Regions from separate parts of the Vagococcus martis genome, predicted to be linked through region 2. Evidence: predicted binding sites of a transcription regulator. Region 2 holds the regulator's gene; the other holds the start of a gene.

Region 1 (15,671 bases), 370 kb from region 2:
ATTCTGAGGAATTAGTCGATACCATCTTAAACAAAATTAACGCTGACAAAGAAACATTTAAATTAGATAGACAATCAAAATTAATCAAAGATTTTTTCAAAATTGATCAACAAGTGGCTAATGAAATGGGTGTCAATCGCTTTGCAAAGGCCGTTATTTTTAACTATGACTCGACACGTAATTTTGGTGTCTTGATCGATGCTTTTTCATCATCAGATTTAATTAAACAATTACTAAAATCAGAAGATACCAACAGTTGCTGTGCCAAAATACTTAAATACTAAAAAGGAATGCCCTCATCATTAAGAGCATTCCTTTTTTATTTGATTAAAATGACTCAATTAACGCTTCTAACTCGTCTAAACGAGCTTCAAAGACTTTCATTGTTTCTTCAATATAAGCAGATTGCGTCATGTCTACTCCCGCGCGTTTCATCACTTCGATTGGATAGTCACTACTTCCTGATTTCAAGAATGTTAAGTAGTTTTCTAACGCACCTTCTTCTTTACGGATAATTTTATCCGCTAAAGCGGTCGCTGCTGAAAATCCAGTTGAGTATTGATACACATAGTAGTTATAGTAGAAATGAGGAATACGGCTCCACTCATAAGCAATTTCAGGGTCACGTTCTACTGAATCACCGTAGTATTTAGCATTTAACTCACCATAATACTCGCTTAAGTAATCGCTTGTTAATGGTGTTCCTTTTGCATCTTCAGTGTGAATAAAATGTTCAAACTCAGCAAATTGTGTTTGTCTAAAGATTGTTCCTTTCACACCATCTAAATAATGATTTAAGATAAAGGCTCTAACTTTAGGATCTTTTTCTGTTTTTAACAAATGATCTGTTAATAAGTTTTCATTCGTTGTTGAGGCAATTTCTGCTAAGAAAATAGAATAATCACCATATACATAAGGTTGATTTTTTCGTGTGTAGTAACTATGAACACTATGTCCCATTTCATGAACTAACGTGAATAAATGATTTAAACTTTCATGCCAGTTTAATAAAATATAAGGTTTTGTATCATAACTTCCTGAAGAATAAGCACCACTGCGTTTGCCTTTGTTTTCAATCACATCAATCCAGCGATCGCTGTAAGCTTCTTGAACGATTTCTAAATATTCTTCACCTAATGGAGATAACCCTTCAAGTGATTTTAATTTTGCCTCGTCATAAGTGTAACGAATTGGTGCATCTCCTAATATTGGTGTATACATATCATACATATGTAGTTCGTTAACATTTAATAGTCGTTTACGCAATGCCACGTAACGATGTAATAATGGTAAATTTTTATGTACCACATCAAGTAATGTATCATAAACAGATTCAGGAATATGGTTAGCACTTAAAGCTGCTTCACGTGCTGAACTGTAGTTTCTGATTTGAGCATTGAAATTATGTTTTTTTACATGAGACGATAATGTGCTAGCAAATGTATTTCTAAATTGTTTATAAACTTTGTATAACCCTTCAAACGCTTCTTTACGTACTTCACGGTTTGTACTTTCCATTAATTGACCATACATACCTGAAGATAATTGCACTTTTTGTCCATCTTCATCTGTCACAATCGGAAACTCTAAATCAGCATTGTTTAATACAGAAAATGTATGACTTGACGCTGAGAATATTTCACTTGCTCCAGCTAATAGTGCTTCTTCTTTTTCAGATAACGTATGAGCTCTATCTGCTGTAATTTGAGTAATAAAGTGACGATAGATTTCTAAACCTGCTTCTTCTTTAAAGTATGAATCAATCGTATCATCAGATAACGTTAACACTTCTGGGCCAAACCATGAAACAGCTTCCCCTGCTTTAGCAGCAATAGTACTTGCTTTTGCATAAAGTCCTTGGTAAAGTGCATCACTTGTGTCTTGGTCATTTTTTAAATGTGAGTACACATAAATTTTTTCTGTCGTACGATGAATAGACAATACATATTCAATCGCTGATAGAAAAGCTTTCGCACCATTTTTTAATGTTCCTTGATACTCACTTGCTTTTTCTAACTCTGCAGTCAATGATGTCAACGCCTCATTAAACGCATCATCTGATGCAAAAATAGGAGTTAAATCCCATGTTAATTCCTCTGGTAATTCCGAACGATTTGGTAATTGTTTTGTTTCACTCATTTTAAGTAACTCCTTTCTCATTATCACTTAATAATCATATCATATTTTAACGGAAGAGTTAGTCTTTCACTTCTTTTTTTAAAGAATTTTTTGAATTGCTCGTTATTCATCACACTTTCCTCATCAAAACATAACATATCCGTACCACTTAATTTCACCACTTTTATTTCCTGTAAAAAACTAACGTACAAAGATAAACAATAATCAACCACTTGATGTTCTCCCAAATTTGCATAGTCATCTATTGCTTCAAGTGGTAAATTTTCTAGCACATCTTGTTGCAACTCACGATATGTGAGCATTTTTTTATTTTGTAACACTTCAAAAGTAAGCCAACGAATCCGTATATCCTCTCCTCGCAGTAAAGGATGAAAAAAATTAGGGAAATAAAGATAAGGTGGTAAGTGAGCTAAATGAAGGTTGTGTTGATAAAAATATTCTTGCAAATCTTTAACGGTATTATCTGAGCATAGTAGCTGATCAGATAACTGTTTTCGTGTATTTAACATCTCTTCAAATGGCTGTTGAATCAAATACTCTGCCTTTAAGCCACACTCTGTCAATATATTAACTAATGACATCTCACCCAAAGAAAACTGTTTTTTTCTTGTTACTATTTTTTTGTTTTTTGAAAAAAGATAATAAGTTACGACTAAGAGATTATCTTCAACTAGTAAACAAAAATCAACATACCCTCTAAAGCAGTTAAAATAAATAAAATGCTTTTTTAATTCTGTTAGCTTCACTTGTTTGCCTAAACGACTGCCTAAAACCCAAAATACTTGATAACCATGCTTTTTATATTGTGTTGTTCGTTCAATCAACCTTTCAATACTAAGAGAACTACATTGAAATTCAATTGCTAATTTATTTTGTATCAAAACATCTGCTCGTTGATTAATTTCAGGAAGATATGCCTCTAGTTCATACTCTAGTCCAAAAGTGGCACAATTTCGCGCAATCAACGATTTTCCTTTTAAATGTTCTAATGTCTCTGGCTCACTCGTAGCCTCACAATTTGATAGTGTTTTATGAGCAAAATGTGGGAATTTTATCTTCCCTTTCTTTAAAATCACTTCATTTTGACAACATGGACAATAATAGATTTCTGATTTTACTGCTTCATGACTACTAATCAATTGTTGTGCATCATTTTTTGCTATCAACATCCTTCTCACCTCTTTAACTCAATATTCGTAAAAATAAGAAAAAGGTTGAAAAAAAGAGAGGATTATCTGATACTTAATGAAGAATTGACTGGAGGTATATCTTGTGGATACTGAATTATTGAAACAAAAAATAATTGAAGCAAGTAAAGATATAGGCATTGATAAAATTGGGTTCACAACGGCTGAGCCCTTTGACCATTTAAAAACAAGTTTAATAGAACAAAAAGAAAACAATCATACAACAGGATTTGAGCATGGAAATATTGATGAACGACTCTACCCTGATTTAATTTTTAATCAACCACAATCGATTATTTCCATTGCACTTGCTTATCCGACTCGGATGAACGAGCGACTAAAATCAGTTCGTGGTGAAAAACGCGGGAAATTTGCTAGAGCATCTTGGGGAACTGATTATCATCATATTTTAAAAGATAGATTAGATAAATTAATCACATTTATTAAAGAACAAGCACCCAAAGAGTTAGAATTAGATTTTAAGCCAATGGTGGATACTGGTGAATTGATTGATGTCGTGGTAGCGCAACGTGCTGGTCTAGGTTTCATCGGAAAAAACGGCCTACTCATTACAGAAGAATTTGGTTCATACGTTTATCTTGGTGAAATTATTACTAATATTCCTTTTGAACCAGATACACCTATGGAAAATCAGTGTGGTGAATGCACGAAATGTATCGACCAATGCCCAACTTCGGCTCTTTTAGGAGATGGACGCATGAATGCTCAAAAGTGTTTATCTTACCAAACGCAAACAAAAGGCTTTATGCCAGAAGAATATCGACCTAAGATTCGTTCAATTATTTATGGATGTGATATTTGTCAGGAAGTTTGTCCCTTCAATAAAGGAAAGAATTTTCATTTTCACGAAGAAATGGAACCTGATCCAGAAATTGTGACACCTTTGTTAAAACCTCTATTAACTATTTCAAATCGTGAATTTAAAGAACGTTTTGGTTATCTTGCAGGGTCATGGCGAGGAAAAAAACCGATTCAACGAAATGCTATTATTGCTTTAGGAAATGTGAGAGACAAAACCAGCATTCCTCATTTATTAAGCTGTATCGAACAAGATCCACGACCAGTTATACGTGGAACTGCTGCTTGGTCTTTAAGTAAAATTGACCCAACAAATCCTGCTATTTATGACTTTTTAGTTGAATACCTTGAAAAAGAAACAGACGAAGAAGCAAAAGAAGAAATGAGAAACGCTATTGATAGAATGAGAATTTAAAATAAATATAAGATAGTTGACCTTTTTTGTTAAGAATTAGATAACAGATAAGTAACAATTTAATAAACATTTTAAAAGAACTGAGTAAATTTACTAACATTTTACTCAGTTCTTTTAATCTTTTCTTAGAATCTTTGATACTATAACTGTGGGGTATAATAAGGTATTTCAAATTAAGGAGGATTTTTATGACAAAATCAACAAAAAAGGTAACCCTGTTCGGTTTAATCTTAATGATTTTTACCTCAGTGTTCGGGTTCGGTAATGCTCCAGTCGCCTTTTATCGTATGGGATATGGTGCTATTATTTGGTATATTTTAGCAGCACTCTTTTTCTTTATACCATATGCACTAATGATGGCTGAATATGGGTCGACATTCAAACATGAAAGTGGTGGGATGTACACTTGGATGGAAAAATCGGTTGGACCAAAATATGCGTTCATCGGGACATTCATGTGGTATACATCTTACATTATTTGGATGGTAAATGTGTCTACAAAAGTATTTATCACCCTGTCTACAACTTATTCAGGGTCTGATAAAACAAATTATTGGAGTTTGTTTGGACTTGATTCCACTCAAACAATCGGGTTACTAGCTATTTTATTTATTATCATCGTGACATTTTTTGCAGCAAGAGGGTTAGATAAAATCACAAAAATCACTTCTGTCGGTGGGATTGCCGTTACATTTTTAAATGTGGTATTAATCATTGTCAGCTTGATTATTTTAATCTTTAACAAAGGTCAAGTCGCTCAACCGATTGAAGGAATGAAAAGTTTTATTGATTCTCCAAATCCAGGTTTCAACTCTCCTCTAGCTATTATTTCATTTTTAGTATTTGCTATTTTCGCTTATGGTGGACTAGAAGCTGTGGGTGGATTAGTAGATAAAACAGAAAATGCTGAGAAAAATTTTCCTAAAGGAGTTATTCTTTCAGCGATCATCATCTCTATTGGGTATGCATTAACCATTCTTTTATGGGGTGTGTCAACAAACTGGGATTCTGTTTTAAGTGGTGATAATGTCAATCTAGGTAATATCACTTATGTCTTAATGAATAATCTAGGATTTGAATTAGGTCGAGCAATTAATTTATCCACAGATACTGCTTTAGCTATTGGGCATGCATTTGCTAGATTTACAGGTTTATCCATGTTTCTAGCTTACTTAGGTGCTTTCTTTACTTTAATCTATTCACCACTAAAAACGATTATCGAAGGAACACCAAAAGGACTTTGGCCTGAAAAAATGGTTAGAGAAAATGACAAAGGCATGCCAGCTTTTGCTATGTGGATTCAATGTGTGATTGTGGTTCTTATCTTAGCTTTAGTGTCATTTGGTGGGAAAGACGCACAATCATTCTATAATGTGTTAACCTTAATGGTAAACGTCTCCATGACGATTCCTTATCTATTTTTAACGGGTGCTTTTCCAGCATTTAAACAAAAATCAGATATTGATCATTCAATCAATATCTTCAAAACCAAAACACAATATATGGTGAGTACGATAGTCGTCATGGCTGTCATTGGTTTTGCTAATATCTTTACCATTATCGAACCTTTATTTAGAGAAGGCGGACCTGTCTGGGGAGATACACTATGGCAAATTGCTGGACCGGTATTATTCTCATTAATTGCCTTACTTTTATTCAATCGATATGAACGACATACAAAAAAATAAACTAAAAACAGCCAAGGCATGATGCTTTGGCTGTTATTCTTTGTATATTTTATTATAGAAGATTAATTCGTAAATCAACACAACTAAAGAGATAAGTGCCACCACGACAAAGAATTTTAACATCACATATAAATTAGTTGAATACCTCAACCAAAGATAGAATAAAAAGAGAATCACTATCAATTTACCTCGTGCATTCAGTTTATTTGTAAGAAATACTCTAATCCATCTTTCTTTCTCATAAGTGACACCTTCTTTCATTTACTTGTAATTAAAACGCCTCTAACTCTAATGAAGCATGCTCCCAAGATTCTAATAACGTTTCTTGTTTACTATAAGACTCTCTTAGTTCTTTATCTAACTCCAAGAGTTGCTCGTGATCTTCAAGTACTTCTGGTTGTTCCATCTCTTTTTGAATTGCTTCAATTTTTTCTTCCATCTCTTGTAAATCAACTTCTAATGATTCCACCAATCTCTCTAATTTCCGCTGTTCTTTTTGTCTTTCTTTTGATTCTTCGTAACTTAGTTTAACCTTTGTCATGTGTTTCGTTGGATTATCTTGTTCACCATCCAGTAATGCGTTACGTTCCTCTTCTTCTTCTTTTTTCTCGATGTAGTAATCATAATTCCCATGATAATAAGTACTACCATCTTCTGACAACTCTAAAACGCCTGTCGCAATTCGGTTAATAAAGTAGCGGTCATGAGAAACAAATAGCAATGTGCCATCATATTCGATTAAGGCATTTTCTAATACTTCTTTACTATCTATATCTAAGTGGTTAGTCGGCTCATCTAGAATTAAAAAGTTATCACGTTGCATCGCTAATTTGGCTAATGCGACACGGGCTTTTTCTCCCCCACTTAATAAATTAATCGTCTTTTTAACATCTTCTCCAGAAAATAAAAAGCTACCTAATAAAGTACGAATATCTTTTTCAGGTGTCGTTGGGTGCTCACGCCACAATTCTTCCAACACGCTTTGACTTCCACTAAGTTTTCCTTGCTCTTGGTCATAGTAACCAATATCTACTTTATGGCCAATATCAGCTGTTCCTTTAATAAATGGGATATCTCCAATAATACTCTTTAATAAAGTCGATTTACCAACTCCATTTGGGCCAACTAAAGCAATGGCTTCTTGTTTACGCAAAGCTAGATTAATCGGTTCACTCAAAATAAGATCATCATACCCCACTGCCACATCATCCAGCGTTAGCACTTCTCTACCTGACGTGCGATTTATTTTAAATAGAAAATGAGCTGATTTCTCATCACCTAAAGGCTTCTCTAATTTTTCCATTTTTTCTAATTGTTTACGACGACTTTGTGCTCGTTTTGTTGTTGATGCCCGTACAATGTTTCGTGCCACAAAGTCCTCTAGTTTTGCAATTTTATCCTGTTGCTTTTCGTATTCTTTTTCTTCTTGTTCTAATCTCTCAGCTTTCATTTCTAAAAATTTCGAATAATTACCTTTATAATGACTAATTTTTCTTCGACTAATATCATATACTTCATTCACAATCTTATCTAAGAAATAACGGTCATGGGATACCATCAAAATAGCCCCACGATAGCCTTGTAAATACCATTCTAACCAATTTAATGTATCAATATCTAAATGGTTAGTCGGCTCATCTAAAATGAGTAGATTAGGTTTTTCCAATAACAAACGAGCCAATGCTAAACGAGTTTTTTGACCACCTGATAGATTTTGAATTGGTACATCAAAATAGCTTTCATCAAAACGAAATCCATGTAAAACAGATTTTATTTCAGACTCATAACCATATCCATTCATTTCATTAAACTCATGTTGTAATTTATCGTAATCTTTTAGTACTTGTTGATATCTTTCTTCATCATCATGGATATTTGGATCGGCGATGTTTTTTTCTAATTGTCGTAAGTTTTTTTCCATCTCTTGAACATAGTCAAAGACACTTAGCATCTCTTCCCAAATCGTTTTATCTGATTCTAAACCAGTATGTTGGTCTAAATAACCAATTGTTAAATCTCTTGTTTTCGTAACTAAACCTGTATCTGGCTCTTCAATGCCAGCTAAAATTTTTAATAATGTCGATTTACCTGCACCATTACGTCCAACAAGCGCAATTCGACTTTTATCTTGTATATCTAATTGTATGTTTTCAAATAATACATCATCTCCAAATAACCTAGAAACATTATTAGCTTGTAATAAAATCATGACGTCCTCCATCTTTTAACTTCTAAAAACAGTTTATCATAAAACACAAGATATGTTTGGTATATTTATCGTTCAAAGTTACTCAAGTGTAAGCGTAAAAATTGCTTTTATCCCTTAGTAAAGGTATCCTATTAACGTGAACTTTATAACAATGAGGGTATAAGATTGAAAAGTGAGGGAAATTATTATGAAAGACACGACTATTCCAAAGGCAACTGCCAAAAGGTTACCTTTGTATTATCGATATTTGAAATTTTTATTTGATTCAGGAAAGAAAAAAGTCTCTTCAACCGAGTTAAGTGAGGCTGTGAAAGTTGACAGTGCTACTATTCGACGTGACTTTTCTTATTTTGGGGAATTAGGTAAACGTGGTTACGGGTATGACGTGGAGAGTTTAATGACTTTTTTTGCTAAAACGTTAAATGAAGATCGTTTAACAAATGTAGCTCTTGTCGGTGTTGGTAATTTAGGACACGCATTATTGAACTACCGTTTCCATCAAAGTGATAGTATTCGTATCAGTGCTGCATTTGATGTTAAACCTGATATTGTTGGTCGCATACTTGATGGCGTTCCTGTCTATGATGCTAATGATATGGTTGAGCAAATTCGTGCACAACATATTGATGTTGCCATTTTAACCGTCCCACCAGCACATGCACAAGAAAATGCTGACCGCTTAGTTGAAGCTGGAATCAAAGGCATTATGAATTTTACACCAATTCGTATCAACGTTCCAAAAGATGTGCAAATTCAAAATGTTGACTTAACAAATGAAATGCAAACATTAATCTACTTTTTGTCTAACTATAAAGAAGACTAAATAAAAAGCTTATCGACCGCTGTCGCTAAGCTTTTTTAATTTAGCCAAAGCACTATCCCATTCATCACCATATGTACCAGAATAGATGTTAAAATACTTCCACTTTTTTTATAAATATATGAGAAAATAATGCCCAAACCAAAATAAATCATCAGATTTCCACTCGTGTGCATCAACATAAAAAACAAAGCACTTATCACCATTCCCACCCAAATCGGTAATTTTTGTCCAATCCAATTGACAAAACTAAACCGAAAAAACAACTCTTCCATGATAGGATTAAATAAGATTGATACAAACAAAAATAAATACGTTCGTTGGCTTGGTATATCTGTATTGAGATTTAATCTAGGAAAAATAATATGAGTGATAAATAAAACTCCCCATTGGATCATAAAACTTAATAACAGTCCTACAACTCCCCACCCTACTATTTTTTTTATAGAAAAAGTTGATGTTGTTAACGTATCTTTTTTTGTTGTTTTAAAATAAATAACCAAAATAAAAAATACTATGACACTATAAAGCAACATAGTTTGATTGTCATTTAATGAAAGAAATAAATGACCGTTCAATAAAAATAAATATAAAAAGCTTGTATACACCATATTTTGATTCAATGTCATCTGTGTTTACACCTATCTTTTCTATCGTTGATTTTGATATCTTTTCTTATTGTATCAAAATACTTGCAAAAAAAAACATTTATCTGTATTATAAAAGATGTGATTAGCACTCGATAAATAAGAGTGCTAAAAAATATAAAATTATGGAGGGATACACATTGTTAAAACCATTAGGAGATCGTGTTGTTATTAAAGTAAAAGAAGCAGAAGAAAAAACTGCCAGTGGATTAGTTTTAACATCAGCTTCAAAAGAAAAATCTCAAACAGGTGAGGTCATTGCTGTTGGTGATGGTCGTACTTTAGAAAATGGGGCAAAATTATCCGTATCTGTAAGCGTTGGACAAACTGTCCTATTCGAAAAATATGCCGGTCAAGAAGTAAGTGACTCTGGTGAAGATTATTTAGTACTACACGACAAAGATATAATCGCAATCGTAGAATAAAAATAAAATGATGAGGTGAACAATAAATGGCAAAAGATATTAAATTCTCTGAAGACGCTCGTAGCTCAATGGTACGTGGTGTTGATACATTAGCAAATATTGTAAAAGTAACATTAGGACCTAAAGGACGTAACGTTGTTTTAGATAAATCATTTGGTTCTCCATTAATTACAAACGATGGTGTGACTATCGCTAAAGAAGTTGAACTTGAAGATCGTTTTGAAAACATGGGTGCTCAATTAGTGGCTGAAGTAGCTTCTAAAACAAATGACATCGCAGGTGACGGAACAACGACTGCAACTGTTTTAACTCAAGCAATCGTTCGTGAAGGACTTAAAAATGTGACTGCTGGGGCAAACCCAATTGGCATTCGTCGTGGGATTGAACTTGCTACTAAAAAAGCTGTAGAAGAATTACATGCTATTTCTAAAAAAATTGACTCAAAAGAATCAATTGCACAAGTAGCTGCTGTGTCTTCTGGTAGCGAAAAAATTGGTGAACTAATCTCTGAAGCAATGGAAAAAGTTGGTAACGACGGTGTTATCACAATCGAAGAATCTAAAGGGATTGAAACTGAATTAGATGTCGTTGAAGGAATGCAATTTGACCGTGGTTACTTATCTCAATACATGGTAACGGACAACGATAAAATGGAAGCTGTTTTAGAAAATCCATACATCTTAATTACAGACAAAAAAATCTCTAACATTCAGGATATTTTACCTTTATTAGAACAAATCTTACAACAAGGCAAACCATTATTAATCATTGCTGATGATGTTGATGGCGAAGCTTTACCAACATTAGTATTAAACAAAATCCGTGGTACATTCAACGTGGCTGCTGTTAAAGCTCCTGGATTTGGTGACCGCCGTAAAGAAATGCTACAAGACATTGCTGCTTTAACTGGCGCAACTGTTATCACTGAAGATTTAGGATTAGATTTAAAAGACACAACAATTGATGCGTTAGGTTCTGCAAGTAAAGTGGTTATCGACAAAGATAACACAACAATTGTTGAAGGAAATGGTGACAAACAAGCAATTGAAAACCGTGTATCATTAATCCGTTCTCAAATTGCTGAAACAACATCAGACTTTGACCGTGAAAAATTACAAGAACGCTTAGCTAAATTAGCTGGTGGTGTTGCTGTCATTAAAGTTGGTGCTGCAACTGAAACTGAATTAAAAGAATTAAAATTACGTATTGAAGATGCGTTAAACGCAACTCGTGCCGCTGTTGAAGAGGGTATTGTTGCTGGTGGTGGTACGGCATTTGTTAACGTATTACCAAAAGTCGCTGAACTTGATGTAACAGGTGACGAGAAAACTGGTGTGAACATTGTTGTTCGTGCTCTAGAAGAACCAGTTCGTCAAATCGCTGAAAATGCTGGTATGGAAGGTTCAGTTGTCGTTGATAAATTGAAACAAGCTGATGCAGGTGTTGGATACAATGCAAAAGATGATACTTGGGTTAACATGATTGATGCTGGTATCGTTGATCCAACTAAAGTATCACGTTCAGCTTTACAAAACGCTGCAAGTGTTTCTGCATTAATCTTAACAACTGAAGGCGTTATTGCTGACAAACCAGAACCAGAATCTGCCGGAATGCCTGGCGGTATGGATCCATCAATGATGGGCGGTATGATGTAATCTCTTTAAAAGAGAAATATTGATATAAAAGTAACCACATGAGGATTGAGTTCTCATGTGGTTTTTTGATGTGGAATGTGATGTGATTTTTATAAATTAATTTATTTTCAGGAGTTCTTTAAGATATTCTATTTTTTCAAAATCTTTGTTATTATTACCATTTGCCCTATAACTATCCTTACTAGAAGCTAAATAAATTTTAAGGTATGCTTCTGTAGATGGTGTGTAAAACTCAACATCGTCCCGTTTGTTCCATTCTAAATCATTTAAAGATACGTTTGCAAAAATAGGTAACGTGTCAATAACACCGTACTCTACAGAAAAATCATCTTTGATAAATTCGTGTTCATGCAAATCTATTAAAGTATACCCTAAGTCTTTCATAATTAACTCTATATTTTCCCAATCATCAATTCTTTCATCGTCAGGAGCTTCCCAACCTCTAGGGTCACCTTTGACGTGAATGTCAATATCTCTGGAATCCCAATTCTTACGTGTGATAAATTCTAAGCCTAATGAACCCATTAATAAAGGTGTTATACCTATATCATTTAATTTTTTTGCTATTTTTAAAAATTCATTTAATTTATTTTTCATAATATCACCCCTACTCTTAGTTTATTTTTTAACAAAATGAATATTACGACTAACTTCTCTAAAACCAATCTGTTGATGAAATAACAAACTATCTAAATTTTCTAATTCACAATCACTAGCAAATTCTCTACACCTTTTATTTTTAGCCCATTCTTCCCCTTTTAAAACTAATGCTTTGGCAATTCCTTTTCTACGATACGAACTCTCTACAAAAACACCTTCTAAATAACCACAAGGCTTATTTTTTATTCCCTCTACATAATCATTTCGAATTTCAAATTGAGCAAACCCCACAACCTCTTGATTCACCAAATAAAGATAAATCATAGATAACCTATTATTAAGTATCTTTTGAAATTCACATTCTAATTCCTCATAAGAACTATTTCGATAAATATTTCGAGCTAATTGTATTAATTTATCTATGTGAGTTAACTTACATTCTTCAATGACTCCTTTATTCCTTCTTTCGCTTTCGTGACTTATCATTTCTTGAATCGCTGGATAAGTAAAACTTTCAAGTTCACTATCTAAAAAGAGTACTTCTTCCATTTCGTACTCCAATTTATTCGAAATTTCTTCTATTTCTGCAACAAATACTTGTCCATAATCCTCTAATCCATCTTTTTCTACACCTAATATGAACAACGGTTTAATGGTAAACTTAATAGCTCCTGTTTCCTCCATTAATTCTCTCTTAGCACATTCTTCTATTGTTTCATTAGGTTCTCGATGACCACCTGGTATTTCAAAAGTGGTTCTATCTTTATGTCGTACATAAACAGTTTTTCCTTTATACTTGGCTACAATCATTGCAATAATTAATTGCTCATCATTTATTTCTTCTAATTCATATGTTTTTAACTTCATTTATTCACTCCTAACCACCTAAAATTTTCTATTTTATTATTTATCAATTACAAAATCAGAGCATTTAACTAAAGTCGCTCCTTTATTTTTCAGATGTTTATTAAATATGGTTCTAAAAGGTTTTATAATCGAATCATGACCATCTTCTACTAATGTTACCTTGAAATGTTTTTGTAAGGCACTCTTACAAGTCGCTTGAACACAAGCATTACTCATTAAGCCTGTTACAACAAATTCATTAGGATTTAATTCATTTACACTATTACAAAATTCTTCTGATGAAAATGAACTTGGCTTACTCTTTGTTATCACATAATCAGATTGAGTAAAATGTAGTTTGCTATATAAATTTCCTACACCAGTTTGCTCTACATAAATGATTGGTAAATTATTATTTTTGAAATAATCGACTACTGAATTAACATTCTTTATAAATCTTTTCTTTCCTAATAACGAAGACGTTGTAGCTTCCTATATATCAATAACTAATAATACTTGTTTATTCATGAAAACACCTTTTAAAGACATTTGAAGTCATTCGCACATTTACTTTTAAAATCTAAGAGCTGTAAATAATCCCAATAAATTAATATAGTTATGAAAAAAAATAACACTCAATCGTATTTCTTCACATAATTTTGAAAGTTGTTTTTTATACATTTTTTTTACAATTCCAATATGATAGTAATCGTCACTCACAAAAATTTTAAATAATATATAAGTGTTAGTTACTTTTTTTAAACCAATTTGTTTCAAAATAATATTAATAGATTCACTTATCTGTTCATAACTATCATCTAAATGATTAATAGTTAAATAATTATTGAATTGTAGAAACGAAAATATTCTTTTGTGAGGTTCTTTTTGCAAATCATAAATTGATTTATAAGGATAATTTTTTATCAAACTTTTCTTGTGATTTTGATAGAAAACTTCTACATTTCCTATCTCTTTAACAGAAGTAACGAGTAGATTTTCTGCCTTAGGAGAAATGATTTTAGAAATGGCCAATACCTTATTTAAATAGTTTAAATCTACTGATTTATTCGTTTTATTAAGAAAGGAGATAAAAAAATTATAATATATCTTTTTCTTACTTTTTTTAATTTTTTTGTCATAAATTTTCAACTTTATAGCAATTTGTAAAATAACCATACCAAAAGCAGTGAAACCAGTAATATTAAGAGGTATTTTTAAACGAAAGTAAAGAAAAAGCATAAAACAAACTAGAAAAATATAAAAAATAATATCGGAGACCTCGTATAAGTCTATTTTTTTAAGAAAGGTTTGAATAATATTTTCCTCCCTATCAATGGCTATAGGTTCTGGCAGAGAAAATTGAGTAACATATTTATCATGTATCCAAGTTTCGTAACCACCAGATCCAATTGAATTACCTATAATGTTAAAGTCTTCAAACTTTTCATAAGCTGTACTATTTTCAAAGGAATTGAATAGTTTAATCCAATATTCTAGTACTTCGCTTTCATCGCTCATTAATATTACATCGAAACAACTTATTTCAACCCACTGTGAATCTTTAAAGTACATTTTAATTATAAGAATAAAATCTTGATACATATTTAATAGATAAGGATAAGCAGCTTCTATATATCTGGTATTATAAGTTAATAATTCTATATAACTTTTTGAGGGTATTTTGATACACTCCAATTTCGGAGAAAACTCTATATCTTCTCGAACAGCTTTAAAAAAGTCTTTAGTATGTGTTATTATATTTTCCTTATCTTCATTTCTAAATCCTAAAAACCAAAAAAAAGGCATTGAATATTTGGCCTCAAATACTGTGGTAGTTTTATTACTCAGAGTAGAATAATTTCCCATGTAATGAATTCTCCATTTCATAATTGATGATATTCGACAATTTCCTTAGAAATAAGAATATTATTTTCAAAATATCTCTATTTTTTACTTTTTTCATGATACCATAAATTTAATTAATTGCACTTTATATATTTTTCATTTGTCAAATTAAGCTAGACAAAATATCATTGTCTACATAACTCAAAAATACTTCCAATGGTGTTTTATAATTTAATGATTTTCTAGGAATATTATTTCTTTTAGATGCGATAGAGTGGATAAAAGATTCCTCAACTCCGTTGAAATCCATTTGTTTAGGCAATCCATCTTTACGTAATAACCCATTAGAGTGTTCATTTAAGCCTCGTTGTGACGG
Region 2 (15,671 bases):
TAAACTCTTTAAATCCTGTTGGTTGATTAATTAATTCCAAAAATAAAGAATAATCTTTTGTTTGAATCGCTCTTAAAATTTGTTGATAGGTGCTGTAAGCCTCTGTCAATTTAGAATCATAGGTAAGTAAGCGTTCAAGTAATTCTTTTTCAGAAAGATACGCTTTAAAGGATGGACGCCAATGCTGTTGGATATAATCTAATTTGTCATAGCTTTTTTGAAGTAATTTCCAATACTTTTTAATTCGTCTATGAGGCTGACCCATTAGTCTTTAAAATAGAAAAATCCCATGAAATCAGTTTGTTAAAACACTGACTTCGTAGGATTTCTGTTTTGTTAGTTTAGTGATTTTCATTTAAAAAGTTACTTTTGGGTCAGCTTCTTCAATTAATTCTATTTTATTTTTGAGACTTTTTCATCAATATTATTGTCCATCAACACGATTTGACATAGAGCCGGATTTTTAAGTTGCTTATTTGTTTTCTTCACCATACCAATTATAATGGAACACGCCATCACGATCTTTACGTTCGTATGTATGAGCACCAAAGTAATCTCTTTGTGCTTGAATGATGTTAGCGGGTAAATCTTTTGTACGGTAAGAATCGTAGTAAGAAATAGCTGATGAAAATGTTGGGACAGGCACACCTGTTTCAACAGCCAAGGCAACAACATCACGAACTGATTGTTGGTATTTTGTTGTGATATCTAAGAAATAATCATCTAAAATAAGATTTTTAATTTCTGGATTTCGTTCATACGCATCCGTAATTTTTTGTAAGAATTGGGCACGGATAATGCATCCTGCTCTAAAGATTTTCGCAATATTACCATAGTTTAAATCCCAGCCATATTCTTCACTAGCCATACGCATTTGAGCAAATCCTTGTGCGTAACTCATGATTTTACTAAAGTATAATGCTTGACGAATTTTTTCTACAAATTCTTTTTTATCTCCAGTAAATTCTTTTACTGGTGGTGCCGGAATAATTTCACTTGCAGCGACACGTTCAGTTTTTAATGCTGAGATGTAACGAGCAAAAACAGATTCTGTAATAAGTGGTAGAGGAGTTCCTAAATCAAGTGCATTTTGACTTGTCCATTTACCAGTTCCTTTGTTACCAGCAGCATCTAAGATAACATCAACAATTGGTTTACCAGTTCCTAAATCATCTTTACGTGTTAAAATATCTGACGTGATTTCGATTAAGTAGCTATCTAACTCACCTGTATTCCATTCTTTAAAAATATCAGCAACTTCTTCAACTGATAAGCCTAAAACGCGAGTTAAGATGTCATATGATTCAGCAATTAATTGCATGTCTCCATACTCGATTCCATTATGTACCATCTTCACATAATGACCAGCTCCATTTGGTCCAATGTAAGTCACGCATGGATCTCCATCTTCAGCTTTTGCCGCAATTTGTTCAAAAATTGGTGCCACTAATTCATAGGCTTCTTTTTGTCCACCTGGCATCATAGAAGGCCCTTTTAACGCTCCCTCTTCTCCACCAGATACACCAGTACCGATAAAGTTAATACCAGAAGTTGCTAATGCTTCATTACGGCGGATAGTATCTTTGAAGTAAGTATTCCCACCATCGATTAACACATCACCCTCATCTAAAAATGGTAGTAAACTTTCGATTGTTAAATCAGTGGCTTTACCTGCTTTTACCATTAATAAAATTCGTCTTGGTGTTTCAAGAGAATTAACAAACTCCTCAATAGAATAAGTTGCAACTAAATGTTTATCAGGATGTTCTTTGATAACTTCCTCTGTTTTTGATGATGTTCGGTTAAAAATAGAAACAGTGTATCCTCTACTTTCTATATTTAACGCTAAGTTTTTCCCCATGACTGCCATACCGACAACACCAATTTGTTGTTTAGACATACATCTTCCTCCAATTCTTTTTTCAAAAAATGATACTTTTTTCTCTATATTATATCTTGCTAATAATTATAGCTTATTTTACCTAAAATATAAATAGACACGACCTTTCAAATTAAACATCACACCTAGACAATAGAAATACAGCAAAAATAATCAACAACATACTAATTATCTCGATTGGTTTTAAAACCAATCCTAAAAATAAAACTGAAAATAAAGCTGAACTTAGTGGTTCAAATGATGTTAATAAACTCGAAAATTGTGGTGGTATATATTCTGTACTTTTAAGTAAACAGATATATGAAAAAACGGTACCAATAATCACTATGACTAAAATTCCTAGTAACACACCAGGGGTAAAAGTAGGTACATCTTGCCAAATCGGTTGATAGACCTGAAAAGATACCCCACCTATTAACATACCCCAGCCTATAATAAGTGTTGTTCCATATTTTGCCATAAGTTTTCTTGGTTGAATAATATAAAAAGCACCTAAAAATGCTGATAATAATCCCCAAAACAACCCATTCGGTGAAATAGCTAATTCATTTAGGTTTCCCTTAGTCACTAATAAAAACGTTCCTAATAGAGATAACACAATACTGACAATACTTAATTTATTTGGTAATTCTTTTTTTTCGATAATAAAATAAATGACTAATAATATTGGTGATAGATATTGTAATATCGTTGCAGTCGCTGCATTACTCACTTGAATAGCCTTGAAAAAAGAATACTGCAACCCAAGTACCCCCAATACACTAAAAATAATTAATTGAATTAATTCAGTTTTATTTTTTAGAGGAGATAAGCTATCTTTATTCCCTTTTCCCATTTGATACATTAAAATTAAAAAACCCGCCACAATCATTTTAACAGCTACAAGCCAACTAGCTGATATGTGTTTTGTTGTCATCAAATATTCAGCCACTACCCCAGATGCACCCCAAAAAACTCCACCTAAAATAGCTAAAATCATACCCTTTAATTTACTACTTCCTTTTTCCATTTTTTTACCTCCCCTTATCGCTTTATTCTACAGCTTTAAGGCCCATAAAAACAATAAAAACCTAGAAATATTCTAGGTTTCCATCGTTTATTTTATGGTTAATTTTAAGTGTTCTAAATTCGTATACATAACAGACAGGTAATCTTCTCCTCCATCCATCTCTTTTTTAGTTAAACTCTCTAATGGATTAAGTTCTGAAAGTGTCGCTCCAGTTGCACTCGTAATAGTTTCGGCTACTTTTGATGACGCACTACTTTCTGTATAAATTACTTTAATATTATCTTTTTTAACTAGGTCTTCAATATTTTTTAGCTCTTTAGGTGTAGGTTCTTGATCTGGAGAAATACCTGAAATTGCCACTTGTTTTAATCCATATTGTTTAGCTAAATATGAAAAGGCTGTGTGTTGTGTGACAAATGTTTTTTGAATGGCATCTTTTGTCGCATCCACGTAAGCTTGATTTAATTTATCTAATTCCTGTGTAAAGTCAGTTGAATTCTTTTCATAGGTATCTTTGTTTGGTGTATCGACTTCAACTAAGCCTTTTGTAATCGTCTCTACTTCTTTTTTAGCCAAAACAGGATCTAACCACACATGCGGATCCAATTCATGATCATGTGAGTCTTCTCCTTCATGCTCATGTTCTTCAGTCGCTTCCATCAAGTCAATACCTTGACTTGCTTCAATCACTTTCACTTTTTTCGTATCAATAGATGCAAGGACATCTCTTACCCATGTTTCCATCTCATTTGAATTATAAATAAATACATCAGCATTTTGAATTTTGGCTAAATCTTTTGCACTTGGTTCATAATCATGTGGCTCAACACCAGCTTCTGTTAATACCGTCACCTCTGCTTTATCTCCTGTTACTTTTTTCGCAAAATCATACATTGGATAAAAAGACGTAACAACATGTAATTTATCGTCATCTTTTTTCTGTTGTGTGGTTTGTTTACCACAAGCAACAAGTAAACTAGTCAAAGCGACACCTAAAATAATTTTGGTTAATCGTTTCATTAACTCATTCCCTACTTTCTTTTAAACCGTAAACATTACTATCTAAAAATATATCATAAACGTTTTAGTAATTTATTTCAAGTAAAAACAAAAAAAGTAAAACAACTGAACGGTTTTACTTTTTTTATTCACTTTATTTTTTCTTTTTCTTATGATTTTGAGAAAAAGCATCTTTGACTTTATCAAAAAAACCTTCTTCTTGCTCCACTGCTGCTTTTTCACCATTTAGTTCAGCAAATTGACGCAATAATTTCTTTTGATCTTCGTTTAATTTTGTCGGTGTATCAACCGTAACAGTAACTTGTTGATCGCCGTTACCATTTCCACGAAGTTTAGGTGCACCTTTACCTTTTAATCTAAATGTTGTCCCTGTTTGAGTGCCAGCTGGAATTTTTAATTTGACACGTCCATGAACAGTAGGAACTTCAATCTCATCACCCAATGTTGCTTGAACAAAGGTGATGTGATGATCATAGTAAATTTCAGAACCATCTCTTTCAAATATAGGGCTATCTTCCACGCTGAAGACAACATATAAATCACCATAAGGGCCGCCATTGTATCCTGCTTCACCTTGACCAGATAGACGCATTTGTTGTCCATCTTCAACACCAGCAGGAACTGTAACCTTAACAGAATGCGATTTAATCATGCGGCCTGCACCATGACATGTTTCACATTTTTCTTTGATGATTTTTCCTGTTCCTTGACACTCATCACATGGTTGTTGACTCATCATACGACCAAGTGGCGTTTGTCTTTCAACATTGATGACACCAGAGCCATGACATTTAGGACAGTTCTCAGGATGTGTTCCTGGTTTTGCTCCAGTCCCATGACATGTTGCACACTCATCTTCACGGTTGTAACGAATACTTTTTTCTAATCCGAAAATCGCTTCATTGAACGTTAAATCTAATGTGTACTGTAAATCAGAACCCTGTCTTGGCGCATTAGGATTACTAGAACGTCCTCCACCGCCAAAAAATGATTCAAAGATATCTTCAAACCCTCCGAAACTACCACCAAAATCTTGGAAACCACCACCACCAAAACCACCAGCACCAAAGTTTGGATCAGTACTTGCATGGCCATATTGGTCATAAGCCGCACGTTTTTGTGCATCACTTAATACTTCAAATGCTTCAGATACTTCTTTAAATTTCTCTTCCGCATCGGCTTCTTTATTTATGTCAGGATGATATTTTTTGGATAGTTTTCGATAGGCTTTTTTAATCTCATCATCTGTTGCTGTTTTAGATACTCCTAAAACCTCATAATAATCTCTTTTGGCCATATATAACTAACCCTCCATTTTTTCTAAAACCTCTAAATTCGTTTAAATCATACCACAATTTAGTCAATTTTAGAATGTTTTATCATAATAATCAAGAGAAAAAGCCAAAAGCACAACGCTTTGGCTTTTTTCTTGGCTCATTATTATTTTTCGTCGTCGTTGATTTCTTCAAAGTCCGCATCAACAACATCATCCGCGCCACTTTGTGCTGCTTCTGGATTTTCTTGTGCTTGTTGTGCTGCTGCTTGTTCATATAATTTAACAGTTAAAGCTTGTACGATTTCATTTAATGCATCGCGTTTCGCTTTCATGTCTTCAATGTTATTAGCTTCTACAGCTGCTTTTAATTCATCACGAGCATCTTCTGCTTTTTTCACTTCGTCCGCATCAACTTTACCTTCTAATTCACCTAAAGTTTTGTCAACTGAGAATAATAATGCATCGATGTCGTTACGTAAATCAACTTCTTCTTTACGTTCTTTATCTGCTTCAGCATTTGCTTCAGCATCTTTCACCATACGTTCAATTTCTTCATCTGTTAAACCTGAAGATGATTTGATTGTAATAGTTTGTTCTTTTTGAGTACCTAAATCTTTCGCACTTACATTAACAATACCGTTTTTATCGATATCAAATGATACTTCGATTTGTGGCACACCACGTGGAGCTGCTGGAATATCTGTTAATTGGAATCTTCCTAATGTTTTATTATCAGCTGCCATTGGACGTTCACCTTGTAATACATGGATATCAACGGCTGGTTGGTTGTCTGCTGCTGTAGAGAAGACTTGAGATTTACTTGTTGGGATTGTTGTGTTACGGTCGATTAATTTAGTGAACACGCCACCCATTGTTTCAATACCTAATGATAATGGTGTTACGTCTAATAATACAACGTCTTTCACATCACCTGTAATTACCCCACCTTGGATAGCAGCACCCATTGCCACTACTTCATCAGGGTTAACAGATTTGTTAGGTTCTTTTTGAGTTTCTTTTCTTACAGCTTCAACTACTGCAGGAATACGAGTAGATCCACCAACTAAGATAACTTCATCAATTTCTGAAGTTGAAATGCCAGCATCCTTAATCGCTTGACGTACTGGAATTTTAGTTCTTTCTACTAAATCAGATGTTAATTCATCAAATTTCGCACGAGTTAAGTTTAACTCTAAGTGAAGAGGTCCAGCTTCTCCAGCAGTAATAAATGGTAAGCTGATTTGAGTGCTTGTTACACCTGATAAATCTTTTTTCGCTTTTTCAGCAGCGTCTTTCAAACGTTGAACTGCCATTTTATCTTTAGATAAATCAATACCATTTTCTTTTTTGAATTCTTCTACTAAGTAGTCGATGATTTTTTCGTCAAAGTCATCCCCACCTAAGTTGTTGTCACCTGCAGTTGATAATACATCAAATACGCCATCACCTAGTTCAAGGATAGATACGTCAAATGTACCACCACCTAAGTCAAACACTAACACTTTTTCATCACGGTCAGTTTTATCCAAACCATAAGCTAAAGCAGCTGCAGTTGGTTCGTTAACAATACGTTCAACTTCTAAACCAGCGATTTTACCAGCGTCTTTTGTTGCTTGACGTTGAGCATCGTTGAAGTAAGCTGGAACAGTAATAACTGCTTTATCAACTTTTTCTCCTAAATAATCTTCAGCAAATCCTTTGATGTATTGTAAAATCATCGCTGAAACTTCTTGTGGAGTGTAAGTTTTTCCTTCAACTTCTACTTTATATCCAGGTTCACCCATATGACGTTTAATAGAAGAAATTGTATTTGGGTTTGTTACTGCTTGACGTTTAGCAACTTCACCTACTTGGATTTCTCCATTTTTAAATGATACAACAGATGGTGTTGTACGGTTACCTTCTGGGTTAGTAATAATTTTTGCTTCTCCGCCTTCTAATACAGCTACTGCAGAGTTAGTTGTTCCTAAGTCAATACCGATTATTTTACTCATATTAAAAATCTCCTTTGTCTAATTGATTTATTTTTAAATGTTAAATTTATATTATTGTGTCACAATAACCATTGAAGGTCTTAAGATACGGTCATGTAAGATGTATCCTTTTTGTAACACTTGAACAATCACATCTGAATCTTGTCCATCTTCAGCTGGGACTGTTTGAACAGCTTGATGTAAGTTAGGATCAAATGCTTCACCTTGGGCTTTGATTTCCTCAATACCTGATTCCTTGAAGGCATGTAACATGCTTTCACGAACCATCTCAATTCCTTTTTTCATTGCCTCACCGTGCTCATCACTTACTTCAATCGCTAAGGCACGATCCAAGTTATCTAAAGCTGGCAACAATTCTTTTGCTAATTCCTGTGCGCGATATCTAGATGCTTCTTCACGCTCTTTTTTATGACGATTACGCATATTAGCAATTTCTGCTTGCGCTCTTAAGAATTGATCTTCCATTTTGTCCAACTCTTCTTGAAGTTTTTCTTCTAAGTTTTCTTCTGTCTCGACGTTTTCTTCTGTTTCGACCACTTCTTCTACAGTTTCATTCGTTTCTACTGTCGATTCGTCTTTTTTTTCTTCTTCCTCATTAACTTTATCAACTGATTTATCTTTCTTCACTTATGTCAGTCTCCTTTCACTCTCCACTATTTTCCAAATGTCGATAATATGTTTCTAGATGCCTAGAAAGCTCATCTGTTAAAACATTCATTACTCCTAACAGTTTCGAATAGGACATGTTAGCAGGTCCTAAAACCGCGACTAAACCTTTACCTCGTTGAAAAACATCGTATGATCCTGTCACTAAACTCATGTTTTGCAACAATTCGTTGTTTAGCTCCTCTCCAATCTTGATATCAATCTTTTCATCTGTGTCTAGGATAAGTAATTCTGTTAACTTATCTGTATCACTAATTAATGAATAAACCGATTGAAATTCGTTTGGATTAGTGATGGCTTCTGAACTTAATAAATTCATCCCACCACCAACATAGATTTGCTCATCAAATGCTTGATTGAACACATCCTCAAACAAGTACAAGATGTTACTAGAATTACTAAAGTAACGTTGGAGTACTAAAGGAATCTCTGTTCGAAGTTTGTGGTAAACTGTCAAAAGTGTTTCTCCCAACAATCGATCATTGATTATTCGAATCATTTTTTCGATATCTTCAGTTGACACTGAATGTGGAATTGAAAACACTTGACTCTCAACATATCCTTGATCAATCACAATAATCGCCATTAATTGACGAGCATTCAATGGAACAATTTGAAAACCTGTAAGCCGTCTTTCTTTTACTTCTGGCCCTAACGAGAAAGCTGTGTAACTCGTCAACTCAGATAAAATATTCGCCGACCATTCAATAATTTCATTTGTCGCATTAAATTTGCGATTAAATAATCGTTTGATGTGTTGAACATCGGTAGAACTGATCTTACTAGGATCCATTAAATGATCCACATAATAACGATACCCTTGCATTGAAGGAATTCTACCAGAAGACGTGTGCATTTTTTGAATAAGACCAAAATCTTCCAATTTAGATAACTCATTTCGAATGGTTGCTGAACTGACAGTAATGCCATTATTCATCAACGTCTTCGAGCCAACAGGTTGCCCTGTCTCAGTATAGAGCTGAACTAATAGTTGTAAGATGTGTTCTTGTCTACTACTCAACATGCGAATCACCTTCCTTATTAGCACTCTTTCTTATTAAGTGCTAACTACATTATCAAATATATCAAGGATTAATTTTTTTGTCAACTAAAAACACCTCTTTTTTAGCACTCTTTTGTCAAGAGTGCTAAAACTAAATATACTGAATTTAAAAACATTGATATATCAAGGATTTGATTCTATTATGCCATACTATTTTTTTAGCAATCACAAAAATTTGTCTGTTTATTTTGCCAAAAAAACGAGAATAACAAAAAAACAGCCTAAATTCTTCGCTTTAGACTGTTTTTTCTTATTTTTCTAATAAAAACTTCTCAAAAACATCATTTCCTAAAATCAATCCTTTATCAGTTAAAGAAATATATGAGTTTTTAATTTGTAACATATCTTCATCTATAAGTTGTTGTACTATCTCACCATAGACTGAATCAAACTTTTGTCCAAACTTTTCTTCAAAGTTAGTTAATGATACACCTTGTTTTTTTCGAAGACCTAAAAACATTTCTTCTTCCATTTGATGTTTGATAGTTAAATTTTCAGTTGTGATAGTTGGTAACTTATCTTGTCGCAATGGTTCCAAGTAATGTTGAATTGGCCCGTGATTTTTATATCGTATATTACCTAAGTAACCACTTGCCCCTGCGCCTAAACCATAATAGTGATCATTATTCCAATAAACCAAATTGTGCTGACTTTCTTTACCCGGCTCACAAAAATTACTCACTTCATATTGATGTTTTCCAGCTAAAATCATACGCTCAATCGCTCGTTCAAACATATCTCCTTCAACATCAATTCCTGGAAGATGTAACCTTCCTTGTCTTGCCCAATTATAAAACATCGTCTTATTTTCTAAAATAAGTGAATACATTGAATAATGTGGTAAATCAAGTCCGATTGCTTTATCTAATGTATCTTCAAAACTTTCCATTGTTTGATTTGGTAAGGCATATATTAAATCTATACTGACATTTGAAAAGGCCGCTTTTTCTAAAAGAGTCATAGTATCAAATACATCTTGAGCAGTGTGTTTACGTCCGATTTTCTTTAATAACCTGTCATCAAACGTTTGAACTCCCATAGACAAGCGGTTCACACCATGAGTTTGCATGACTTTTATTTTATCAAGTGTTAAATCACCAGGGTTTGCCTCCACTGTAAATTCATCAGTTGGATTAAAAGGTAATAACTCCTTTACCCCACCAAGTAAACGATCTAGCTGTTTAGCCGATAAAGAAGTTGGCGTCCCTCCACCGATATAAATCGTTTCTGTTGTATCAGATGGATATAATTCTTTTGTTAATTTTATTTCTTTTAGTAGCGCTTCGATGTATTCATCGACAGGTTGTCCTTCAATAAATACTTTATTAAAATCACAATAAAAACAAATGTGCTCGCAAAAAGGAATATGAATGTAAGCCGACGTCATACGAGTCCTCCTAAGTTATCAAAATATTCCCTTGTATCTTGTTCATCTTGTTTTAGTTGCGCGATTAATCCATCAACATTATCAAATTTTTTCTCGCCACGTAAAAAGTGTAACCATTCCACACTGACTTGCTCTCCATAAATGTCATCAGAAAAATCTAAAATATTTACTTCAATCGTCATCGGGCGATTAGTTTCAAATGTAATATTGTATCCTATTTGCGCCATACCCATATACCATTTGTTTGCTACTTTTATCTTCACAACATATACCCCACCAGTAGGTAATAATGAAAATGTTGGCACCTTAATATTAGCAGTTGGATACCCTAATAATCGACCGCGTTTATCTCCGTGTACGACAATTCCCGTTGTTTCGTAAGCATAGCCTAATAATTGATTGGCCGCTCGCATGTCTCCGATTTTCATGCATTCACGTATTGCTGTCGAACTAACTTTTTCTTCTCTATCACTCAACTTTTGTACTTCGACTATTTCAAATCTATCTTTAGCATACGTAGGTAAACTGCTCATATTGGCAACATCTTTCTTTCCATAGGTATAATCAAATCCTGCTACGACAACTTTAGCATGTAGGCCTACCATGTATTCATCGACGAAATCTTGCGGTGATAATCCTGCAAAAGATGAGGTGAATTCAATGATATATAAATAATCGACACCTAAACGCGTCATGCGCTCTTCTTTTTGTTCAATGGTTGTGATGTATTTCATTTTTTTATGATCAATTTTTTGAAACACAACTGCTGGATGATGATTAAAGGTCATAACTGCTAATTTTAATCCTTTTTCATCTGCAATTTTTTTTGCTGTATTGATAACTTCTTGATGTCCTCTGTGAACACCATCAAAAAAACCTAATGCCAATACGACATCATCTTGTGGTAATTTTTCTGGGTCATATGGATGATGAATGTTAATAATTTGCATAACAAAATACTCCTTTAATCATTTCGTATTACTTTGATTGGTTTGAACATCCCTGGTTTACTTGGATGTTTACCATATAAGCTAACTAATTGCTCATTAAAGAATAAAGCAATTAGTTGTGATGGGTCATATCCGTCAAAAAACGACTCTGGCATGACCAAACCATTTTTAATTAATTGATAATCCTTTGAACTTAATGTTTTTTTTTGAAAAGATTCAACTGCTCGCTCAAGAGGATAGAAAATATCGTCTGTTAGTCCTTCTTCAACTTTTGAACGAATGTCTTCTAAAGTTATCGCTTCTTTTGCGGTAAAACCGCCACTAGAAAGTCGTGTTAAATCTGACATGTGAGCGGCATAGCCAAGTTTTTCTCCTGTATCGACTGCTAGAGTTCTCACATACGTTCCTTTAGCACAATCTACTTCAAACTTCCATGACTGTGTTTGAGCTTCTTCATTATACTCGGGTGTCGTAAGTCTTTTATAATGATGAATTGTCGTCTGTCTTACTGGACGTTCTACTGTTTCACCTTTTCTAGCATAATCATATAACCTTCTACCATTCACTTTTACAGCCGAATACATAGGAGGAATTTGTTGAATATTCCCCGTCAATAGTGACATGGCATCATCTATTTCTTTTTCTGTCAGCGGATTGGTAATTGGTGTGTTTTCAACAATCTCACCACTTGCATCTTCTGTTTCTGTCGAAAAGCCAAGTGTCACTTCACCAATGTATACTTTATTTGATTCTTGTAAGTATTCCACAACTTTTGTGGCTTTACCGACACAAATAGGCAACACTCCATCAACATCCGGATCAAGTGTGCCACTATGACCTACTTTTTTTGTTTTTAAAATTTTTCGTAATTGGAAGACACAATCATGACTTGTCATGCCTCGTGGTTTCCATAGAGGGATAATTCCTTCCATCAATCTTCTCCTACTCTTTTCGTCATTTCCTCAATATTATAGCATACTTACATACCTAATTAAGACAAAAGGCTTTCATAAACAACAAAAAAAGGAGGAAAATCCCCTCCTTTTTATTGCTTATGAAAGTTCCCATCCCCAAGCTTGTCTCATGGCATCCATTAACTCAACAACTCGTTGGCTGACTTCACGACAATCTGGTACATGATTTAACCCTTTTTCACTTGCTAAGTGGTTTAACATATCTAATTCATAAGTAAAGACATCGCGGTCATTTCCATCTTCAATGATTTGTGTTGTCCCATTATTATAGAAAATTTCTGCTGTTGTCGCTCTTGGGAAGTCATCAATTTTTAAGAATCCTTCATCACCTGTAATCAAAATTTGTTTTGGTAGTTTCCCTCTAAAGGATAGCATGACACTTGCTAATTCATTGTTTTTAGTTTTTAACACTGTAACAGATTTTTCATCTACTCCAGTGGGTGCCATCACAACTTCTGATGAAACAAATTCGATGTCTGTTCCAAGTAAATAAACAGCTGCTGAAAGAGCATAAGGACCAATATCAAATAAGGCTCCACCACCTTTTTCAAGTGAGAAGAAACGATTATTCTCATCGTATTCTTTACAACTTCCGAATGTGATGTTAGCTGTACTTATTTTTCCTAAAACATTTTCTTTTAATAAACGACTTACTTCGTGATACATCGGCATATAAAATAACGTTACTGCCTCTAAAATCACGACATGATGTTTTTTAGCTAACTCAAATAGCTCTTTGGCTTCTTCAGCTTTTAAAACCATGACTTTTTCACACAAGACATGTTTTCCTTTTTCAATGGCTTTTTTGGCAAATTCATAATGTGTTTGGTTAGGCGTAGCGATATACACACATTCTAACTCATCGTCATTAAGAAACTCATTGTAGTCAGTATAACCATTATGAAGGTTATGTGTTTCTCTAAACGTACGCAAAGAGCGTTCATTACGATTATAAACTGAGTGAATCGTGTACTTAGAAGTATCCACCTGTGTGACAAATTCTGTTGCAATCACACCTGTTCCAACTATTCCGATATTTTTTATCAATTAAATCGCCTCCTAATTAATCTTCTTTTAGTTTATCACAATTATCTTTTTAGCGTTAATGATACACAAGATCATGTTATAAAATAAAGGCTCTATAATTTCTACTGTTGGTAACACAAGTTACCGATAGTTTTTTGTACACAAAAACATGTGATATCCGTTAGAATGAAATTGCGAAAAAACAAACTAAGGAGGATACCACATGTCATATTCACAGACTATCAAAGATATCTTAAATATACTAGACCTAAATATTATTTTTAATGAAAATTGTTTATCTACTGAAAAAATAAAAGGCGTTTTCTCTCGGATATTCCATGGTTTTTTAGAAGAATCTCCTACATGCTGTCCGCATTGTCAAAGTAATCACTCTAATATTATTAAATGGGGATATACAACTAGCCTAATTAAAATGCCTAGTGTTTCTGAATATGTCACTTATATTAGATTAAAGAAACGTCGTTTCTTTTGTAAAAAATGTGATACGACTTTTGTTTTAGATACCCCTTTTGTTTCTAGAAACAACTCTATTTCTAATAATTTAAAACGTCTCATTGCGAAACAGTTAACCTCTAAACACGCCATGAGTGATATCGCAAAACAAACGAGCGTTTCAACTTCAACTGTCTCTCGCGTATTAAAAGAGTGGTATGAACCGATTAAGAAGTATAGTTATGAACTTCCGTCTGTACTATGTTTTGATGAATTTAAATCTGTTAAAAAAGTAGCTGGTTCAATGAGTTTTATTATGATGAACGGTGAAACAAATGAATTAATTGATATTCTACCTGATCGAAGATTACCAAAATTGAGAATTATTTTAATGGCTTCTCTCTAGCTAATAGAAAACAAGTAAAATATGTCGTTTCAGATATCTATCAACCTTACATTACTTTAACTAAACGAGTGTTCCCTAACGCTAAAGTCGTTTTAGATAAATTTCATCTCGTTCAACATCTCGGTAGGGCATTTCAAAAGATACGGATTAAAATAATGACTCAATTAAAATGTAAAGATAACGGGGTTATCTATAGACGAATTAAAAAGTATTGGAAATTACTTCAAAAAAGCTATGACAAATTAGATTATATCCAACAGCATTGGCGTCCATCCTTTAAAGCGTATCTTTCTGAAAAAGAATTACTTGAACGCTTACTTACCTATGATTCTAAATTGACAGAGGCTTACAACACCTATCAACAAATTTTAAGAGCGATTCAAACAAAGGATTATTCTTTATTTTTGGAATTAATTAATCAACCAACAGGATTTAAAGAGTTTATTCCTGTTTTCAAAACATTTAAAAAATATCGAGAAGAAATAAAAAACACCTTTGAAACATCTTATTCAAACGGTCCATTAGAATGTATGAATAACCACATTAAAGTCATTAAGCGTAATGCCTATGGCATGAGGAGTTTTTATAATTTTAAGCTACGACTATCAATTTGTTTAAAAGAATCTGCCTTTACATCACAAAAAAAGATCTAGAAAACTAAATGCTTTCTAGATCTTAAATTCTAACGTATTAATCCTTACCAACAGTAGTTGACAAAGAGCCAAAATAAAAAAGCTAGAGAAAAATATTCTCTAGCTAAATGACTTAGTCTTTATTTAATCCTCTTAATAATTCATCAATATGATTTCCATATTCTACTGACTCATCTCTAACAAATGCTATTTCTGGTGTCTTGTAGATACTTAATCTATGACCTAACTCACGTCGAACTAAACCTGTTACTTTGTCTAATCCTTCTTGAGCTTTTTGTTTATCTGAGGCTTTATCACTTAATAAACTATAATAAATTGTTGCTTCTTGTAAATCACCTGTTACTTTTACGTCAGTGATGCTTACATCTTGTACTCGTGGATCACGTACTTTTTTATGTAAAATATCATTCACTTCTTTTAATATTTCTTGAGCGACACGACGATCTCGGTAATTTGCCATATGCTTATCCTCCTCATATAAATGAGCTGAATTATTTTTTAACTTCTTCCATGATATATCCTTCGATTACATCATCAACTTTTACGTCGTTGTAATTTTCTAAGGTTACACCACACTCAAATCCCATTTTAACTTCTTTAGCATCGTCTTTAAAACGTTTCAAGCTTGCTAAGTTTCCTTCATGAATTACAATGCCATCACGAATTAAACGAATACCACAGTCACGACGAATGAATCCTTCCGTTACGTAACATCCTGCAATCGTACCTACTTTAGATACATTGTAAGTTTCACGAACTTGCATTTGTCCTGTAATTTTCTCAACAAATTCAGGATCAAGCATTCCTTTCATCGCTGTTTCGATTTCTTCGATAACTTTATAGATGATTCTGTGTAAACGAATATCTACTTGCTCTTGTTCTGCTTGTGTACGA

What was found. The regulator HrcA, encoded in region 2, represses chaperone genes, less so after heat shock. The targets are predictions, from matches to a motif close to TTAGCACTCNNNNNNNNNGAGTGCTAA.
Region 1: groES (co-chaperone GroES) is a predicted target of HrcA. The motif match lies at 10,010-10,036, and genes of this name have one in related genera.

What each region holds. Positions count from the first base shown of each region.
Region 1 is NZ_MVAB01000001.1:724,315-739,985, forward strand. It holds gene BW731_RS03420 (DsbA family protein) at 1-284, shown strand, start outside; gene pepF (oligoendopeptidase F) at 328-2,139, opposite strand; gene BW731_RS03430 (competence protein CoiA) at 2,163-3,308, opposite strand; gene queG (tRNA epoxyqueuosine(34) reductase QueG) at 3,412-4,560, shown strand; gene yjeM (glutamate/gamma-aminobutyrate family transporter YjeM) at 4,749-6,248, shown strand; gene BW731_RS03445 (ABC-F family ATP-binding cassette domain-containing protein) at 6,520-8,457, opposite strand; gene BW731_RS03450 (redox-sensing transcriptional repressor Rex) at 8,645-9,280, shown strand; gene BW731_RS03455 (CPBP family intramembrane glutamic endopeptidase) at 9,316-9,906, opposite strand; gene groES (co-chaperone GroES) at 10,050-10,349, shown strand; gene groL (chaperonin GroEL) at 10,376-12,004, shown strand; gene BW731_RS03470 (phosphoribosylanthranilate isomerase) at 12,101-12,601, opposite strand; gene aac(6') (aminoglycoside 6'-N-acetyltransferase) at 12,623-13,288, opposite strand; partial or broken gene BW731_RS13050 (NUDIX hydrolase) at 13,313-13,471, opposite strand; gene BW731_RS13055 (cysteine hydrolase family protein) at 13,508-13,903, opposite strand; gene BW731_RS03485 (hypothetical protein) at 14,024-15,316, opposite strand; partial or broken gene BW731_RS03490 (IS30 family transposase) at 15,459-15,671, opposite strand, start outside.
Region 2 is NZ_MVAB01000001.1:355,226-370,896, forward strand. It holds gene BW731_RS01765 (transposase) at 1-265, opposite strand, end outside; gene gndA (NADP-dependent phosphogluconate dehydrogenase) at 473-1,900, opposite strand; gene BW731_RS01775 (DMT family transporter) at 2,013-2,909, opposite strand; gene BW731_RS01780 (metal ABC transporter substrate-binding protein) at 2,997-3,929, opposite strand; gene dnaJ (molecular chaperone DnaJ) at 4,063-5,226, opposite strand; gene dnaK (molecular chaperone DnaK) at 5,370-7,199, opposite strand; gene grpE (nucleotide exchange factor GrpE) at 7,251-7,826, opposite strand; gene hrcA (heat-inducible transcriptional repressor HrcA) at 7,843-8,889, opposite strand; gene hemW (radical SAM family heme chaperone HemW) at 9,179-10,315, opposite strand; gene ribF (riboflavin biosynthesis protein RibF) at 10,312-11,265, opposite strand; gene truB (tRNA pseudouridine(55) synthase TruB) at 11,280-12,197, opposite strand; gene BW731_RS01820 (Gfo/Idh/MocA family protein) at 12,318-13,286, opposite strand; gene BW731_RS12800 (helix-turn-helix domain-containing protein) at 13,489-14,124, shown strand; gene BW731_RS12805 (ISL3 family transposase) at 14,094-14,777, shown strand; gene rbfA (30S ribosome-binding factor RbfA) at 14,890-15,237, opposite strand; partial or broken gene infB (translation initiation factor IF-2) at 15,269-15,671, opposite strand, start outside.